Regions from separate parts of the Thiobacter subterraneus genome, predicted to be linked through region 1. Evidence: predicted binding sites of a transcription regulator. Region 1 holds the regulator's gene; each other region holds the start of a gene.
The links. The regulator sigma-54, encoded in region 1, starts transcription at its own class of promoters, with help from an activator protein. The targets are predictions, from matches to a motif close to TGGCANGNAANCTGCTTT.

Region 1 (4,206 bases):
CCGCCTCGTCCAGCCGGGCGAGATAGTCCATTTCCGCGCAACCCAGCACCTGCACCCGGTTGGGGTGCACGAAGTTGAGATGGCCGATCAGGGCGAGCGAAGGCTTGGAAACGGTTTCGCTGGTGAGCACGCGGTCGCCGCCGGTCATGCCCGCCACCCAGGCGAGCTGCAGCTTGGCGCGCATGTCCTCGAACAGCCGTGTGACACTAATCTGGGGCATGGGGGTGGGTGAACAGGTGATGGATGGCGACGGGATCGGTGAGCCGGGCGAGCCGGTCGCGAAAAGCCGGGTCCCCGAGCAGACTCGCCAGTTCCGAGAGGATTTGCAGGTGCAGCTCGGTGGCCTGCTCGGGCACCAGGAGCACGAACACCAGGTTCACGGGCAGCCCGTCGGGGGCGCCGAAGGGGATGGGGTCGCGCGGCCGCACGAAGCAGCCGGCGGCCCGCTTCAGGCCCTTGATGCGGCCATGGGGGATGGCCACGCCCTGCCCCAGACCGGTGGAACCCAGCTTCTCCCGGGCGAGCAGGCTGGCGGTGATGGTTTTGGCGGGAACCTGCAGGGTCTCGGCAAGACGCCGCCCCACTTCCTCGTAGAGGGCCTCCTTGCTCGCGGCGGGAACGTCCAGCAGGATGCGTTCCGGGGCGAGCAGTTCGGGCAGCAGGCTCATGGCCGGGGTGGCCGGGACAGGCTATTCCGCGGCCTGGCGCTTGAGCGCCTCGCGGCCGTGTCCGCCGTTCTTCTCCTTGTGCTTGAGCACCTGGCGGTCGAGCTTGTCGGCGAGGGCGTCGATGGCGGCATACATGTCCGCGTCCTGGCTTTCGGCGAAGAGATCGCGGCCGCTCACGTGGATGGTGGCTTCCGCCTTCTGGACCAGCTTTTCCACGGACAGGATCACGTTCACGTCGATCACGTGGTCGAAGTGGCGCGTGATGCGTTCCAGCTTGCTTTTGACGTAGTCGCGAATCGCGGGGGTGACATCCACGTGATGACCGGTGACGGTGAGATTCATGATGGGCGCTCCTGTTAGAAGGACTTGCGAAGACTGACCGGCGGAATCTGCAGCGATTCGCGATACTTGGCAATGGTCCGGCGCGCCACGATGATGCCCTGCTTGGACAGGATGTCGGCGATCTGGGCATCGGACAGGGGGTGCCTGCGGTCCTCCGCGGCCACCAGCTGCCTGATCAGCGCGCGGATGGCGGTGGCGGAACAGGCGCCGCCCGACTCGGTGGCGACGTGGCTGCCGAAGAAATACTTGAGCTCGAAGATGCCCCGCGGCGTGAGCATGTATTTCTGCGTGGTGACGCGCGACACGGTGGATTCGTGCAAACCCACCGCCTCGGCGATCTCGCGCAGCACCAGCGGCCGCATGGCCACGTCGCCGTGTTCCAGGAAATGGCGCTGGCGGTCCACGATGGCCTGGGAGACGCGCAGGATGGTGTCGAAGCGCTGCTGCACGTTCCGGATCAGCCAGCGCGCTTCCTGCAGCTGGCCGGCGAGTTCCTTGCTGGCCCCGTTGCGGCTGCGGCGCAGGATGTCGGCATAGACCCGGTTGATGCGCAGTCTGGGCATCGCCTCCGGATTGAGACGCACCACCCAGCGGCCCTTGATCTTGCGCACCTCCACGTCATGCACCACGTAGCGGGTCTCGTCGCGGCCGAAGGCCGCGCCCGGGCGCGGATTGAGGTGAGTGATCAGCTCGTGCGCCTCGCGCAGCGCCTCATCCGAACATTGCAGCAGTTTCTTCAGCCTGTTGAAATCGCGCGCCGCCAGCAGGTCCAGGTGTTCCCGCACGATGGTGAGGGCAAGGCTTCGGGCCGGCTCCGGCGCCTCGCCCTTCTCCAGCTGCAGGGCCAGGCATTCCGACAGATCGCGCGCGCCCACCCCCACCGGGTCCATGTTCTGCAGGTGCTTGAGGGCGGCGGTGAGCTCCAGCGGATCCACCTCCAGCTCCGGCGGCAGCATCTCTGCGATCTCGTTCAGGGGCTGCTTGAGATAGCCGTCCTCGTCCAGGGCGTCGATGAGCAGGGCGATCAGGCTTCTGTCCCGCTCCGAGACGGTGAGCAGGTTGAGCTGCCACAGCAGATGTTCACGCAGGGTCTCCGCGCCGGCGGCCAACTGGGGGAAATCGCCTTCCTCGTCCTCGCCGCGGGGACCGGTGGGAATATCCTGGTCCCACAGGCTTTCCGGCGCCTCGCTGATTTCCGGCTCACGCTCGGTCTCGCCGGCGGTCTCGTCGGCGGCGGGCGTGGGCAGCGTGGTCGCGAAGCCCTCGGGGAGCGGGGCGCCTCCTTCCTCCTCGCCTTCCAGGTCGTAGCGCTCCAGCAGGGGGTTTTCCTGCAGGATGGCTTCCAGTTCCTGATTGAGCTCCAGCGTGGAGAGCTGCAGCAGACGAATGGACTGCTGCAGTTGCGGCGTGAGCGTCAGCTGCTGGGAAAGCTTGAGCTGCAGACTGTGTTTCATAGGGGACTGGCCCGGCTCCGTGCCGAATGCGTAGTCGGCTGGCCGCCGACCGGACTGCTCCGCGCGGGCGCCGCCTGCGGGGGCCCGAGCCCGAATGCTCCTTCAGGCCGGCTGCGTCAGAACCGGCAGCGATGCATTCCGGGTAAAGGGGAGGTTCGGGCTCAGAGGCGAAAGTGCTCGCCGAGATACACCCGTCGCACCGCCTCATTATAAACAATTTCATCCGGCTGTCCGCTGGCGAGCACCGAGCCCTCGTTGATGATGTAGGCCCGGTCGCAGATACCCAGGGTTTCCCGGACGTTGTGGTCGGTGATCAGCACGCCGATGCCCCGCTGGGACAAAAAGCGGATGATCTTCTGGATGTCCAGCACGGCGATGGGATCGACCCCGGCGAAGGGCTCGTCGAGCAGAATGAAGCGGGGGCGCGTGGCCAGGGCCCGGCCGATTTCCACCCGGCGCCGTTCGCCCCCCGACAGACTGGCGGCGGGGGCTTGGCGCAGGTGGTCGATGTTGAGCTCGGTGAGCAGCAGGGTGAGCTGGGTGTCGATTTCGGAGGGTGTGAGGGGCTGCAGCTCCAGGATGGCGCGGATATTTTCCTCCACGGTGAGCCTGCGGAAGACGGAGGCCTCCTGGGGCAGATAGGACAGCCCCAGGAGGGCGCGCCGGTGGATGGGCAGACGGCTCAGGTCCTGGCCGTCGAGCAGGATCCTGCCTTCATCCAGGGGGGTGAGCCCCACCATCATGTAAAAGCTGGTGGTCTTGCCGGCGCCATTGGGCCCCAAAAGCCCCACCACGTCGCCGCTGTGCACGGTGAGGGAGACATCCTTCACCACCGTGCGCGCCTTGTAGCGCTTGCGCAGGCCAACGACTTCCAGCGTGCTCATGGCGGGCCGGCCGCGTGCAGGCCTAGGGCTGGCGCGGCGTGTCCGCCGGACGCAGCTCGAGCCCGTCCGCCGGCGGCGGTGTGGGGGTGCGGGATTTGGGCTGGATCACGGCGCGCACCCGGCCCTTGGGATTGGTCTCGCTCACCGCCTCCGGCCCGCCCTTCACCTGGTAAAACTCGGTTCGGGCGTCATAGGAGATGTAGCTGCCGCGCACCTCGTCCTGGCCGCGCTTGACGCGCGCGTTGGTGAACAGCTCCACGCGGTCCCGTCGGCCGTCGTATTCGATGCGCTGGGCCCAGCCTTCGATGTATTCGTCCACGCCATCCCGCTTCTGCCGGAAGCTTGCGGGATTGCCCAGGGCGGTGGCGCTGGTGAAGCCCTGGGCGTCCTGCCGCACTATCAGCTTGTCGGCCAGGATGAGCAGCGTGCCCTGGGACAGGCGCACATTGCCGGTGTAGGTGGCCACCTTGGCGGCATCGTCCACTTCCATGGTGTCCGCCTCCAGGTTGATGGGCTTGTCCCGGTCCGCTTTCTCGCCACGGGCGCCCGGCGCGAGGCCCAGGCAGACGACCAGCGCAAGGATGGCGAGGCGGGCCGAGGCGGGCCTGGCCTCAGCGGCGGGGTTTCGCATAGTGGACTTTCACGCGGGAGAGGATTTGGAAATGGCGGGTCTTGGCGTTCAATTTTAAGCCAACGCCGGTGATCTGGGTATGCGCATCGGTGATGGTCACCGGCTGGTCCGTCACGGCCAGCTCCTTTTCCGGCTGGATGTGCAGGTAGGACGTGGTGAGGGTGAGCTCGCTGCGGTCGCCCTGGGCTTCACGGATGATGCGCACGTGATCGCGCAGGTGGACCTCC
Region 2 (4,206 bases), 710 kb from region 1:
GGCGCCCGGCGTGAGGTTGGATACGGACAGGTGGGTGGGCAGGACGCCGTAGATGGTCCACGGCTGGCGCCCGTATTCCGCGACGAACCAGCCCAGCTCGGCGGCGATCCAGGGCATGGGAATGAACCACAGCGCCCACTTGAGCAGCCAGGTCTTGCTGATAAAGGTACCCTTGATGGAGTAGAACAGCGCCAGGGTAAACAGCACGAGGAAGGCAAAACCCAGCGCCACCATCAGGCGGAAGCTCCAGAACAGGGGCGCGACACGGGGGATGGTGTCGTTGACCGCCTGTTCGATCATCTGCGGCGTGGCCTTGGATACGTCCGGCGTGTATTTCTTGAGCAGGAGCCCGAAGCCCAAATCGTCCTTGTGCGCCTCGAACAGGGCCAGCGCCTCCTGGTCGTTCCGGTCGCGCCGCAGCCGCTCCAGCGCCCCCACCGCGACGATGCCGCGCTCGATGCGCCTCCTGTTCTTCTCCTTGATCTCGTCGATGCCCGGCAGGGTCTGGGTGACCGAGCGCGTGCCGATCAGGCCAAGCAGATAGGGAATCTTGATCTCGTAGTGGTTGCGCTGGGCTTCCTGGTCGGGCAGCGCGAACAGCACGAAGGGCGCCGGCGCGGGCTCGGTCTTCCACATGGCCTCGATGGCGGCCATCTTCGTCTGCTGCGCCTCGCCCACGGTGTAGCCGGATTCGTCGCCAAGCACGATCACCGACAGCGCGGAGGCGAAGCCGAAACCGGCGGCGATGCGGAAGGAGCGGCGCGCGAATTCCAGGTCGCGGCCCTTGAGCAGATACCAGCTGGAGATGCCCAGCACGAACAGCGATGCGGTGACGTAGCCGGCGGAAACCGTATGCACGAACTTGGCCTGGGCATCCGGATTGAACACGATCGCCCAGAAGTTGGTCATCTCCATGCGCATGGTGGTGAAGGAGAACTCCGCCCCCACCGGGTTCTGCATCCAGCCGTTGGCGATCAGGATCCAAAGCGCGGAGAGATTGGAGCCCACCGCCATCAGCACCGTCACCAGGAAGTGCTGCCACTTGTTGAGGCGGTCCCAGCCAAAGAAGAACAGGCCGATGAAGGTGGATTCGAGGAAGAAGGCCATCAGCCCCTCGATGGCCAGCGGCGCGCCAAAGATGTCGCCCACGTAGTGGGAGTAGTAGGCCCAGTTGGTGCCAAACTGGAATTCCATGGTGATGCCCGTGGTGACGCCAAGGGCGAAGTTGATGCCGAACAGCTTGCCCCAGAACTTCACCATGTCCTTGTACACCGGCCGCCCGGTGATGACGTAGGTGAGCTCCATGATCACCAGGATGAACGCCAGCCCCAGGGTGAGGGGCACGAACAGGAAGTGGTAGAGCGCCGTGACAGCGAACTGCAGGCGCGACAGATCGACGAGTTGCTCGGTCAGCATGGATGCTCCTTATTGCGCAGACTGGACGGTGAGATGGCGGGCGACGGCCTCGGCGCCGGGCTGCGGCGGGCCACCGCTGAAAAACGCCCAATAGAGTCCGGCGATGAAGGCAAGCTTCACCACCAGGGCGACGGCGATTTCCAGAACCAGCGGATTGCGGGGAATCTTCATGGGCACCTCCTTCGCGGGGACTGACATTGCAAAGACCGTGCCATGTCTGGCAACGGTCACGGGCGAAGTATAGAGTTGCGTGAAATCAGCGGCTTGCGACTTATCGCCGCAGGCAGGAGAAGAGCGGACTGCCTTTTTTGGCAGCCTTCGGCTTTACAACTGCCTTATTTGACAGTAAGGTGGCCGCATGCGCCCGCTGCACGAACTCATCAGTTTTCTGGAAACCCAGCCCGATCCCCAGATCGTGATGGACGCGGACTACCGCATCGTGGCGGCCAACGCGGCCTATCGCCGCCAGTTCGGACAGGGCGAGGTGGTGGGCAAGACCTGCTATGCGGTATCCCACGGCTACAGCAGACCGTGCGACGAGTGCGGCGAGTCCTGTCCCCTGGCTGCCAGCCGCGCCACCGGCGAGCCGGTGCGGGTGCTGCACCTGCATCACACACCCCGGGGCGAGGAACACGTGGATGTCCTGCTCACACCGGTTCGGGACGCGCGCGGCCACATCACCCATTTCGTGGAGCGCATGCAAGTGGTGCGCGAGGCGAGCAGCCTGCCGGCGCAACGCGGCCTGGTGGGCAAGTCGCCGGCCTTCAACCGCATGCTGGAGCTGGTGCGGCGGGTGGCGCCCTCGGACACCACCGCCCTGCTGCTGGGGGAATCGGGCACCGGCAAGGAACTGGTGGCCCAGGCCATCCACGAACAGAGTCCTCGTCGCAACGGCCCCTTCGTGGTGGTGGAATGTTCGGGTCTCACCGAGACCCTGTTCGAGAGCGAACTGTTCGGCTACGAGAAGGGCGCCTTCACCGGCGCCAGCCAGCGCAAGATCGGCCTCGTGGAAGCCGCTGCCGGCGGCACCCTGTTCCTGGACGAGGTGGGCGACATTCCCCTTGCGCTACAGGTCAAGCTGCTCAGGCTGCTGGAGACCGGCACCTTCCGGCGTGTGGGCGGTGTCGAAACCCTGCGTGCCGATTTCCGTCTGGTGGCCGCCACCCACCGGGAACTCAAGGCCATGGTGGAGCGTGGTGCCTTCCGCACCGATCTCTACTACCGCCTGAGCGTCTTCCCCATCGTGCTGCCGCCCCTGCGGGAACGGCGCGGGGACATCCTGCTCCTCGCCGAGACACTGGCCGCGCGTCTCGCCCCGGGGCGCAGGCTCAACATGAGCCCCGGTTTCCGTGAACGGCTGCTCGCCCACGACTTTCCGGGCAATGTGCGCGAGCTGCGCAACATCATGGAACGTGCCCTGCTCATGGCCGACGGCGACACCCTGTTGCCGGAACACCTGCCGCCGGAGGTGGGTGCCCATCCACCACCGGCACCGCTGGTGGACGAGATCGTGCCCCTCGCCACGGCAGAACTGCGCTATCTGCAATGGGCGCTGGCGCACCATGACGGCGACCGGAAATCCCTGGCGCGGAAACTCGGGATCAGCGAGCGCACGCTCTATCGCAAGCTGGCAGGGTAAGGCTTGCTCAGCGGAAGTCCCGCGAGCGCGCCTCCAGCTGCCCCAGCAGCTCGCTGTAATCCACCAGCCTTCCCGCAATCAGATGCACCACCTCCCCCTGCCGTTCCAGCCGGCCGTGGACGGCGAGCAGGCTCGACTGCATGAGCTCGCGCCGCTGCCTTTCCGCCACGGTTTTCCACACCACCACGTTCACGTGGCCGGTTTCGTCTTCCAGGGTGAGGAAGATCACGCCGCTGGCGGTGTCCGGCCGCTGGCGGTTGATGACCAGTCCCACGGCGCGCGCGAGCCTGCCGTCCGGCAGACGGCGAATCTGTTCCGCGGTGAGCATGCGCCGGCCGTCGAAGAAAGGCCGCAGCAGGGCCAGGGGATGGCGGCCCAGGGTGAGGCCGAGGCTTCCGTAGTCGGCCACCAGGTCCTCGGCCTCGCTGGGCGGCGGAAAGGCCACCGGCGCTTCCGCCCGGCCCACGTCGCGAAACAGGGGCGGCCGCTCCTCGATGCCGGCCACGGCCCACAAGACCTGGCGGCGATGGCCGCCGAGGGCCGCCAGCGCCCCGGCGGCGGCCAGGGCATGGAGATCGCGCCGGTCGAGACGCGCGCGTTGGGCCAGATCCTCCACATCGGTGAAGGGGGCGGCGGCGCGCGCGGCCACGATGCGTTCCGCCCCGGCGCGGGACAGGCCCTGCACCATGCGCAGCCCCAGGCGCAGGGCGGGGGCCTCTCCCGCCTCCATCGAGGGGGAAGGGGGTTCCAGCGAGCAATCCCACCCGCTCACCGTCACGTCCACCGGTCGCACCTCGACGCCGTGCCGCCGCGCGTCCTGCACCAGCTGCGCCGGCGCGTAGAACCCCATGGGCTGGCTGTTGAGCAGGGCGCAGGTGAAGGCGGCCGGCTCATGGCACTTGAGCCAGGCGGAGACATACACCAATAATGCAAAACTCGCGGCATGGGATTCGGGAAAGCCATACTCCCCGAAGCCCAATATCTGCTGAAAGATCTGGCGCGCGAAGTCTTCCGTGTAGCCGCGCTTGCGCATGCCGCTGATGAGCTTTTCCTCGAAGTGGGCGAGCCCCCCGCGCCGCTTCCACGCCGCCATGGAGCGGCGCAGCTGGTCCGCCTCGCCCGGGGTGAAGCCGGCGGCGACCATGGCGATA
Region 3 (4,206 bases), 440 kb from region 1:
GGCAGCGTTTCCTGGCGCTGCTTAAGCATGATGCCGGCAACGTGCCGGCCATGCTCGCCCTGGCGCGGCTGGCCGCCGCGGGTGAGCGGGAGGGGGAATTTCTGGACTGGATCGGGAAAGCCGGTCGCAGCGCCCCCCAGGCGCTCGCGCCCCAGGCCCTGCTCGCCGAGTATTACCTGAAAACCGGCAAACCCCAGCAGGCACTGAGCGTGGCCAACGGCGCCCAGGCGGCCCATCCCGATGATCCCCGCGCGCTGGATCTGCTCGCCCGCACCCAGCTGGCGGCGGGCGATCTGCGCAACGCCCTCGCCAGTTACGGCAGGCTGGCCGAGGCCCGCCCCAACGATCCGGCGCCACGCCTGGGGATCGCCCGGGCGCAGATGATGCTCGGCCAATATCCCGAGGCGCGTTCCACCCTGGAATCGGCCCTTGGGCGCTGGCCGGACGCCCCCGCCCTCCTGGAAGCGGCGGCCCAGCTGGAGATCCTGGCCGGCCACCCCGAGCAGGCCCTGGCTCATGCCCGCAGGCTGGCCGGCTCGGGGGCGGTGGCGGGACGGGTGCTCGAGGGAGACGCCCTGCTCCTGATGAAAAAGCCCCTGGAGGCGGTGCGCGTCTTCGAGACCGCAGCGGCCCGGGCCCCCGGGGGCGAGACCCTGGCCCGGCTGGCCCGGGCCCTGTTGCTGGCGGGCCGGGGTGAGGAAGCGGACCAGCGCCTCGCGCAGTGGCTCGCCGAGCACCCACGGGATGCCGCGGCGCGGCGGGCCCGCGTCGATGTCGCCCTGGCGCGGGGACAGGTGGAGCTGGCCGTGGGCGAGCTGGAGCGGCTGGTGGCCCAGGCGCCCCGCGATGTCGCCAGCCTCAACGATCTCGCGGCGCTCTACCAGGAGCGGGGTGACGGACGGGCCCTGGAAATGGCGGAACGGGCGTATCGCCTCGCGCCGGACCTGCCCATGGTCCAGGATACCCTGGGCTGGATCCTGCTGGAGCGCAGGGAGTTGGAACGGGGAGGGGAGCTGATCGCCCAGGCCTACGCCCGCCTGCCGGGTCATCCCGTGGTGCGTTATCACCATGCGGTGGCGCTCGCCCGGAAGGGCGAGACCGCCAAGGCGCGGCGGGAGCTCGAGGCCCTGCTCAAAAGCGGCGAACATTTCCCGGAGCAGGCCAAGGCCCGGGCGCTGCTGGCCAGCCTGCGGGGCGACTGAGCGCGGAATTGCCCGGAACGGAAGCCAGATCCCGTCCGGCTCCCGCGGCGGGGTGAATGGGGCGGTGAGCCCCGCCCACTGCCTGGGCTGCGCGGGTCAACCAGGGGTCGGCCGTGTTGCAGGGCGTCATGGCCGCCGCCCGCGCCCTCGCTCGTGTCCCCTTTGAAGACGGCAGCCGGTCTGCGCTTGGGGAGACCGCCCGGGGAACCGCGGGGTGCAGGCGCCCAAAAGAAAACGGCCCCGTGGGGGGCCGTTCAGGTTTGGACCGGGTCCCGGCCCGGGTCAGCTCAGGCGACGGGCCTTGCGCCGACGCAGGCCGAGGGCCACCAGTCCGCCGCCCAGCAGGGCCAGGGAGGCCGGCTCCGGAATGAGGCGGAACTGCCCGTTGTTGCTCACGATGAAGTTGCTGGGCGGCGTGTTGAAGTTGGCGCCGTATCCGCAATTGGCCGTGCCCCCACAGGACAGTTCCTCGGCGATCTCCGACTTGACGTTCCCGATCGGGCTTTTCACCCAGCTGGCATTGGTGGTGGTGAAGCCGAACAGCACCGGCGGCAGGGACGGCACCAGGGTGCACAGGTCATTCCCCAGGCTGTCGAAGGCATAGCCACAGGAAAGATTCGTGAAGGCAAACACCATGCTCAAGAAGCCGTTGGGCAGGCCGCTGGTGTCCACGGCCCCGTTGCCGCCCACCAGCGTAAGCGTCGCGAACTGGGTCCCATCGTTCGCGCCGAAATAGCCGGTGGTGGAGCCGTAGTTGAACGTGGCGTCGGAATAAAGCTTAAGCGTACCGCCGGTGAAGCTGATGCTGCCACCAAGCGTCCCGCTGCCCGTCACCCCCGTGAGCAGGCCGGTGATTTGCCTCGACCACGACTGGGGTACGCCGTCCACGCCCGAGATCACGAAGGCGCCGTTGTCCGTGAAGGTAAACGTGGTCGAGGACGTGAAGGTATTTTGGATGTAGCTGTTGCCGATGTAGTCCAGATACTCGCTGACCGTGACGGCGCCGCCGAGACCGCCACCGGTGGGATTGAATTGCCAGTTCTGCAGGAAGGCCGAGGCGCTCAGGGGGGCGCAGGCCGCCGTGAGGGCGGCGGCCGCCAGCAGGTGTTTGAAAGCGTTGCGCATGATCGATATCTCCTGTTCTTCGTTTCGGAACCCGGCCCAAGGCCGGGGCAATGCTGTGTGCCCATCGATAAGCAATGGCCGTGCCAGAAAAAATTACTGCTTGAGAATCAATGCATTAGTGACTCGCCCCGCGGGCGCTGCGGTCGCGAGTGTAAAAAAATCCGACAACCCCGGGCGCTGGCCCGGTCATTCCACGAGCTCGCCGAGGGGCCGCCGCAGGGAACGGGCCCGGGCCTGGGGGGCGTGGCCCACCCGGCCGAGGAACACCGTGCGCGGCGCGGCATCACCCAGCAGGCGGTCGAAGGCGGCGCGGATGGCCCGGGCTGCGCGGCCGGCGTGGGCCGCCGCGGAGAACGGGCGTCCCTCCCGGGCATAGCGGCTGAAGATGACGGGGGTCATTTCCGGCTGCACCTGCAGTCCCAGCCGGGTGGCGGCCAGCCAGAAGCGCTGCACCGCCCGGCCAGCGGCGACGTAGTCGTCCACCTCCCCCGGCGGGTTGCGGGCGATGAGGGCGAAATGGGCGGCGCAGGCAAGCCCCGGCAGCAGGTCGAGCTCCAGGCGGGGTAACAGGGTTCCGGCCAGCCAGCGGTTGAAGAAGCGCACCCGCTGCCAGGAGGCCATGACCCAACGGGTGAGGCGCAGGGTGAGGGGATCCAGACCGATGGCCTGGTCCGGCACCCGGTCGGCGCTGAAGCGGGCGTTCCACTCGATGATGGCCCGGTGCACGGCATAGGCTTCCGGCAGGGTGAGGCGCAGGCGGGCGTTGCGAAACGACAGCCAGGCCACCCGCCAGCGCGCCGCCCAGCCCTCGAACCAGCGCACCTCCCATTCCGGGCCCACGGCGGCCTCGAGCATGGACTTTTCCCGGGGAGTCAGGGGGCGGGGGGAAAAGGGGCGGCGGTTGACGGACCGGACACGGATGAAATCGGCCAGCGGATCCGGCACGCCGGCCGGGTTGGGCGTGAGGGTCACGTCGAAGCTGGGATGGGTGTCGGGCCCGGGGCGGCGGCGGATGTCCGCCCCCAGTCCGAAGCGGCCGGCCGCCAGGGAGAGGGTTTCCAGCAGCGCACCGAGGGCGAGCTGGCTGGCGTGGCCGTCCAGGTCATAGACGCAGTGATCCCGGGTATCGAATCCGTGGATGACCAGCCGGCCCTCGTCCAGGACTTGGAAGCGCCAGGGCTGGGTGTTGTCCCCGCTGGGCGCCCAGCGCGCGAGTTCCAGGATTTGTTCCATTACGCTCCGGGGTGGCGTCTCTGCCGGGGCGCGCTGGGCGGCGAATGCGGCCAGCCGGCGGCGCGCCACCGCCAGCGTCAGCCGCTGCAGCGGATGGCGGTTGCCCCCGGGCCGCCAGGTGTGCACCAGTTGGCGCCGGTAGGCGTCGAACTGGTATCCCCAGGGCGCCGCCCGCACCGGCCCGCGCTCAAGCAGCAGTTTGAGCACCTCCGTGGCGGCGATGCCGGCACACAGCTCGCAGGCCATGACGGTGGAAGGACCGCGCCGGGCGGCCAGATCGACGCGCCCCGGCTCGACCAGATAGGCGCGCTGCAGTGCGGCAGGCGCCAAACCCACCAGGAAGCGCAGCGCCTTTTCCTCGTCGGACTGCCCGGCGAAACGGAAATAGTCCTCGAAACTCATGCCCTTAGGGGAGAACACCAGGAGCGCGGCACCCATGCCCAGGGGGGCGGCCGTCACCGCGGGAATGCCCAGCCGCCGGCAGGCGGCGAAAACCCTCTCCCGGGCTTCGAAGGCAAAGAAGTCGAGCCCGTCCACATAGACATCGGCGCCTGCCAGGAAGGCGTCCACATTGTCCGGGGTCACGCCCCCGGCGAAACAGTCCAGAACCAGCTCCGGGTTGATGTCGCGCGCGGCGGCGGCCATG
Region 4 (4,206 bases), 260 kb from region 1:
GAGGCGCTGGAAATTGCGGCGCTGGGCGCCGCAGCGGGCGGCATCTGTGTCGGCGGGCGGGTGGAAGGCGTGGCCCTGCCGCCCCGTCACGACTTTCTCGACTTGCGCCTCACGCCGGCTGCCCTGCGCGCCCAGTTTCAGCGGCGTGGCTTCAAGCGTGTGATCGCCTGTCAGACCGCCCATCCCCTGCACCGCATGCACGAAGCCTTTGCGGTGCAGGCATCGCTGGCGCGCGAGGCGAATCTGCTCCTGCACGGCGTGGCCGGCGTGCTGCCACCCAACGAGGCGGAGTATTTCAGCCGCGTGCGCGCCTGGCAGGCGGCGCTCAAACACCTGCCGCCCGCCTCCAGCCTCTTTGCCCTGCTGCCTCTGGCGCAGCTGCCCGCCGGCCCGCGGGGCGTGATGCTGCGGGCCATCCTCGCACGCAATCACGGCTGCGCCCACCTCATCGTCGGCGGTGAGGAAATGGCCGCGGGCGACCACCGCCGTGGCGAGGACATTCTGGCCGAGGTGCGGGAAGCCGTGCCGGACGGCATCGATGCGGTGGGCGTGGAGCTGGTGCCCTTCCGCCGCATGGTGTATGTGGAGGAGCGCGCCCAGTTCCTGCCGGAAGAAGAAGTGCCGCCGGGGGCGCGGGCGCTGGCCTTCCCCGCGCAGGAATTCCAACGCCGCCTGGACTGGGGCCTTGCGGTTCCCCCGTGGTATGCCTGGCCCGACGTGGTGGCCGCCCTGCAGCGCGCCCATCCCCCGCGCCACCAGCAGGGCTTCTGTGTGTTCTGCACCGGCCTGTCGGGCGCGGGCAAGTCCACCCTCGCCAAGGCATTGCAGATCCGGCTGCTGGAAATCACCGGGCGCCAGGTGACCCTGCTCGACGGTGACATCGTGCGCAAGCACCTCTCCAGCGAGCTGGGTTTCTCCCGGGAGCATCGCGAGATCAACGTGCGCCGCATCGGCTACGTGGCGAGCGAGATCGTCAAGCACCGGGGCATCGCCATCTGCGCGCCCATCGCGCCCTACCGGGAAAGCCGCCGTGCCGTGCGCGAAATGATCCGGCAATACGGCGGCTTCTTCGAGGTGTATGTCTCCACCCCCATTGAGGTGTGCGAGGCCCGGGACCGCAAGGGTCTCTACGCCAAGGCGCGGGCGGGTCTCGTGAAGGCTTTCACGGGGGTGTCCGACCCCTACGAAGTGCCGGAGCAGCCGGAGCTCACGATCGACACCAGCCAGCTCACCGTGGACGAAGCCGTTCAGCGCATCCTCATCAAGCTGGAGCAGGAAGGCTTTCTGCGCTGACGGGGCCACAGGCGTCGGTCGTGCTCTGCGCGCAGGCAGCGAAAGGAGGCGCTGGGGCCGTGGAAAAGGAAGGCTGCCACGCCTTCCAACACCCTTTGCACCAGTTGGGAGTGGGGCAGCCGGCTGGCGATTTTCCGCCGCACGGCCCATCGCACCGCTCATGGCTTGCGCCGGATCTGGCCGGTTTGTCGGATTTCTTTACACAGCCCATTTTTTTGTGTTTCACGATACTAAACAAGAACATAAGGCGTAATCACAGGCTGGGCTGGCAAGCACATCCGGCGCCGAATGTCGGGCACCTTGACTGAAACGCGTTCCCGTGCCCCGCCCCTGTGTGGCAACCCATTGAATTGTGGTCACTTTGTGCTGCTGGCACGCCAGTTGCTAACTTGGGGCTGTCGGGACAATCGTGTCCTACTGCTTGACTAGGAAAGGGGATTATCATGGGATTTGCCGGAAAACTCTTCACCGCTGGCCTGATGACGGCTGGGCTGCTCGGCACGGCAGCGACGGCCCACGCCGGCGCGGTCATCATCAATCCTGCGGGCACTGTCGCGATGGGTATCAACCCCGATGGCTCGCTAAACACTGAACCTGACATCGTCAGCAACGCTTCCCTCACGGGCCTGGCTTTCAAGTTTCCCGACGGCAGTTGGCGCGACGCAACTTCCCCGGGCTGCTGGTGCGAAGGCTGGGGTGTGTCGGTAAACGGCGCCGTGTCAGGCTATGCGGACAGGGACGTTGGCGGCAGCCACAACCTCACCGTCGACAGCTTCACCAACACTGCGACGAGCGCCACCTCCGTGGTCCACCTGACCAGTCTGCCCGGCATCAAGGTCACTCACGAGTACCAGCCATCCACCAACGCGCCGGATGCCCTGTTCCGCGTGCATGTGACCATCACCAATACGACGGGTGGGCTGGTGAACAACGTCAAGTACGTGCGGGTGATGGACTGGGACGTCCCTCCCACCGAATTCAGCGAGTACGTGACCATCAAGGGCACGGCAACCACCACGCTGCTGGAAGAATCGGGGGATAACGGCTTCAACACGCCCGACCCGCTGGCGGGCTACTCGAATCTGTACGGGTGTCACAACGTCGATTGCACGGACTCGGGCCCGGATGACCATGGGGCCTACTTCCGCTTCAACTTCGGCGATCTTGCCGATGGGGCGAGCTACGCCTTCGACATCTTCTACGGTGCCGCGGGCAGTGAAAAGGACGCGCTGGCTGCAATCGCCGCTGAAGGCATCGAACTGTTCTCCCTGGGCCAAAACAGCGACGACCCCACGGGCGGCACCCCCGCGACCTATATCTTCGGCTTCAAGGGCGTGGGCGGCACTCCCGTCTACCCGACCCCGGAACCCGCCTCTCTGGCGTTGCTGGGTCTGGGTCTCGCGGGCCTGGCGGCGGTTCGTCGCCGCAGGTCTGCCTGAACGCTGGCAGCCCCGCCATAGCGTCTAAAATCCCTTTGGGCCAAGCCCAAAGGGATTTTTTCGCTTGAATACGCCGATTAACGGGTTATTCGCTCATGTCCGCTCGCAGCATTGCTTTCTTTACATGGCTTTTGTCGGGCGCACTGGCGGCGCATGCCTCCCCGCTGCCACTGCCCAAACCCGCGGAACTCGCGGCGCCTGGCTCTGCCGCCGTGTCGCCTGCGGAGCAGGCATACCAACGTGCGATCAAAAGTCTCGCCGATGGCGACGTGAAGGCCGCGGCGCAGGGCTTCAGGGAAGCACTGAAACTGGACCCCAAGTCGGTGAAAGCCATGCTGGGCCTGGCGGAGGTCGCATTTCAGAACAAGCAGCAGGAGGAGGCGGGCAAATGGATTCGCAAGGCTGTCGAGACCGATCCGAACAGCAGTCACGCCCAAGCCTCATTGGGGCGCTACCTGGCGATTCAGCGCAAGTACAAGGAGGCGGAAGCCGCGCTGCGTAAGGCGGTGGAGCTTGATGCGTCGGCGATACGAGCACGCATGGATCTAGCCGACCTGCTGTCCGCCCAGGGGCGTCTGCAGGAGGCGCTGAGCTACTACCGGCAGGTGCAGGCCATCGACCCCCAGCACGCTGGCGCGCATTATGCGGCAGGGGTTGCCCTGACGCGACTGGGCGAATTTGCGCAGGCGGAATCGGCATTGAGCACGGCGGGGCGCATCGAGCCCAAGAATCCGCTGCCGCCCCTGGCCCAGGCCAGGTTGTATGTGGCCATGCATGATGTGGATCGCGCCTTGGCGGCGGTGGAACGGGCCTTGGCTCTCCAGCCGAGCCTGGTGGACGCCCTGCTCCTGCGTGGCGACCTTCTCGATGCGAAAGGACAGCAATCCCAGGCCATGGCGGCTTACCAGGAAGCGGCCAGGCTGGCGCCGAAGTCTTATCTTCCCCAGCTCCGGCTCGCTCTGAGCGCCCACCGCGCAGGTCAGCGCGATTTGGCCATGGCATCCTATCAAAAAGTGATTGCCCTCGATCCCAAGCAGGCCCTCGCGTACAACAACTTGGCAGCGCTTGCCGTCGAGGGAGGACAAGACTCGGCCAAAGCCGAAGCCTGGGCGCGCAAGGCCGTGGAGCTGGACCCTTCCGTCGCGAACTTCCATGACACCCTGGGGCTTGCGCAGAAGGCCCGCGGCGATACGAGGGCTGCGCTAACTTCGTTCCAACGGGCCGCCCAGCTGGCGCCCAAAAACCCGGAGATTCTTTATCACCTCGGGATGGCATATGCCGAGGCCGGCGACAAGGCCAAGGCCCGTGAAGCGCTGAAGCGGGCGATCGATCTCGGGGGAAATTCCCGACTCGCTGCTAGCGCGAAGGGGTTGTTGGAGCGACTGGAACGTCCCTAGCGGGGCGCAGACGCGTCTCTGGGGATGTGCGGAGGCGCATCCTCAATGGCGGTGGGGCTGCACTCCGGGGTGCGGAT

Region 2: a site for sigma-54 is predicted at 1,613-1,630, ahead of cydP (cytochrome oxidase putative small subunit CydP). Genes of this name have one in related genera too.
Region 3: a site for sigma-54 is predicted at 2,396-2,413, ahead of pepA (flocculation-associated PEP-CTERM protein PepA). Genes of this name have one in related genera too.
Region 4: a site for sigma-54 is predicted at 1,664-1,681, ahead of ACZ42P_RS08970 (PEP-CTERM sorting domain-containing protein). Genes of this name have one in related genera too.

Annotation. Positions count from the first base shown of each region.
Region 1 covers NZ_AP042402.1:1,526,107-1,530,312, reverse strand. Annotated here, with positions in the region: gene hprK (HPr(Ser) kinase/phosphatase) at 1-220, opposite strand, end outside; gene ACZ42P_RS07670 (PTS sugar transporter subunit IIA) at 207-668, opposite strand; gene hpf (ribosome hibernation-promoting factor, HPF/YfiA family) at 690-1,010, opposite strand; gene ACZ42P_RS07660 (RNA polymerase factor sigma-54) at 1,025-2,464, opposite strand; gene lptB (LPS export ABC transporter ATP-binding protein) at 2,626-3,348, opposite strand; gene lptA (lipopolysaccharide transport periplasmic protein LptA) at 3,371-3,979, opposite strand; gene lptC (LPS export ABC transporter periplasmic protein LptC) at 3,960-4,206, opposite strand, start outside.
Region 2 covers NZ_AP042402.1:815,462-819,667, forward strand. Annotated here, with positions in the region: gene ACZ42P_RS04165 (cytochrome ubiquinol oxidase subunit I) at 1-1,416, opposite strand, end outside; gene cydP (cytochrome oxidase putative small subunit CydP) at 1,426-1,587, opposite strand; gene ACZ42P_RS04175 (sigma-54 interaction domain-containing protein) at 1,775-3,055, shown strand; gene ACZ42P_RS04180 (error-prone DNA polymerase) at 3,063-4,206, opposite strand, start outside.
Region 3 covers NZ_AP042402.1:1,964,474-1,968,679, forward strand. Annotated here, with positions in the region: gene prsT (XrtA/PEP-CTERM system TPR-repeat protein PrsT) at 1-1,202, shown strand, start outside; gene pepA (flocculation-associated PEP-CTERM protein PepA) at 1,485-2,327, opposite strand; gene ACZ42P_RS09755 (ThiF family adenylyltransferase) at 2,514-4,206, opposite strand, start outside.
Region 4 covers NZ_AP042402.1:1,784,628-1,788,833, reverse strand. Annotated here, with positions in the region: gene ACZ42P_RS08975 (bifunctional sulfate adenylyltransferase/adenylylsulfate kinase) at 1-1,293, shown strand, start outside; gene ACZ42P_RS08970 (PEP-CTERM sorting domain-containing protein) at 1,737-2,732, shown strand; gene ACZ42P_RS08965 (tetratricopeptide repeat protein) at 2,828-4,129, shown strand; gene ACZ42P_RS08960 (high affinity choline transporter 1) at 4,172-4,206, opposite strand, start outside.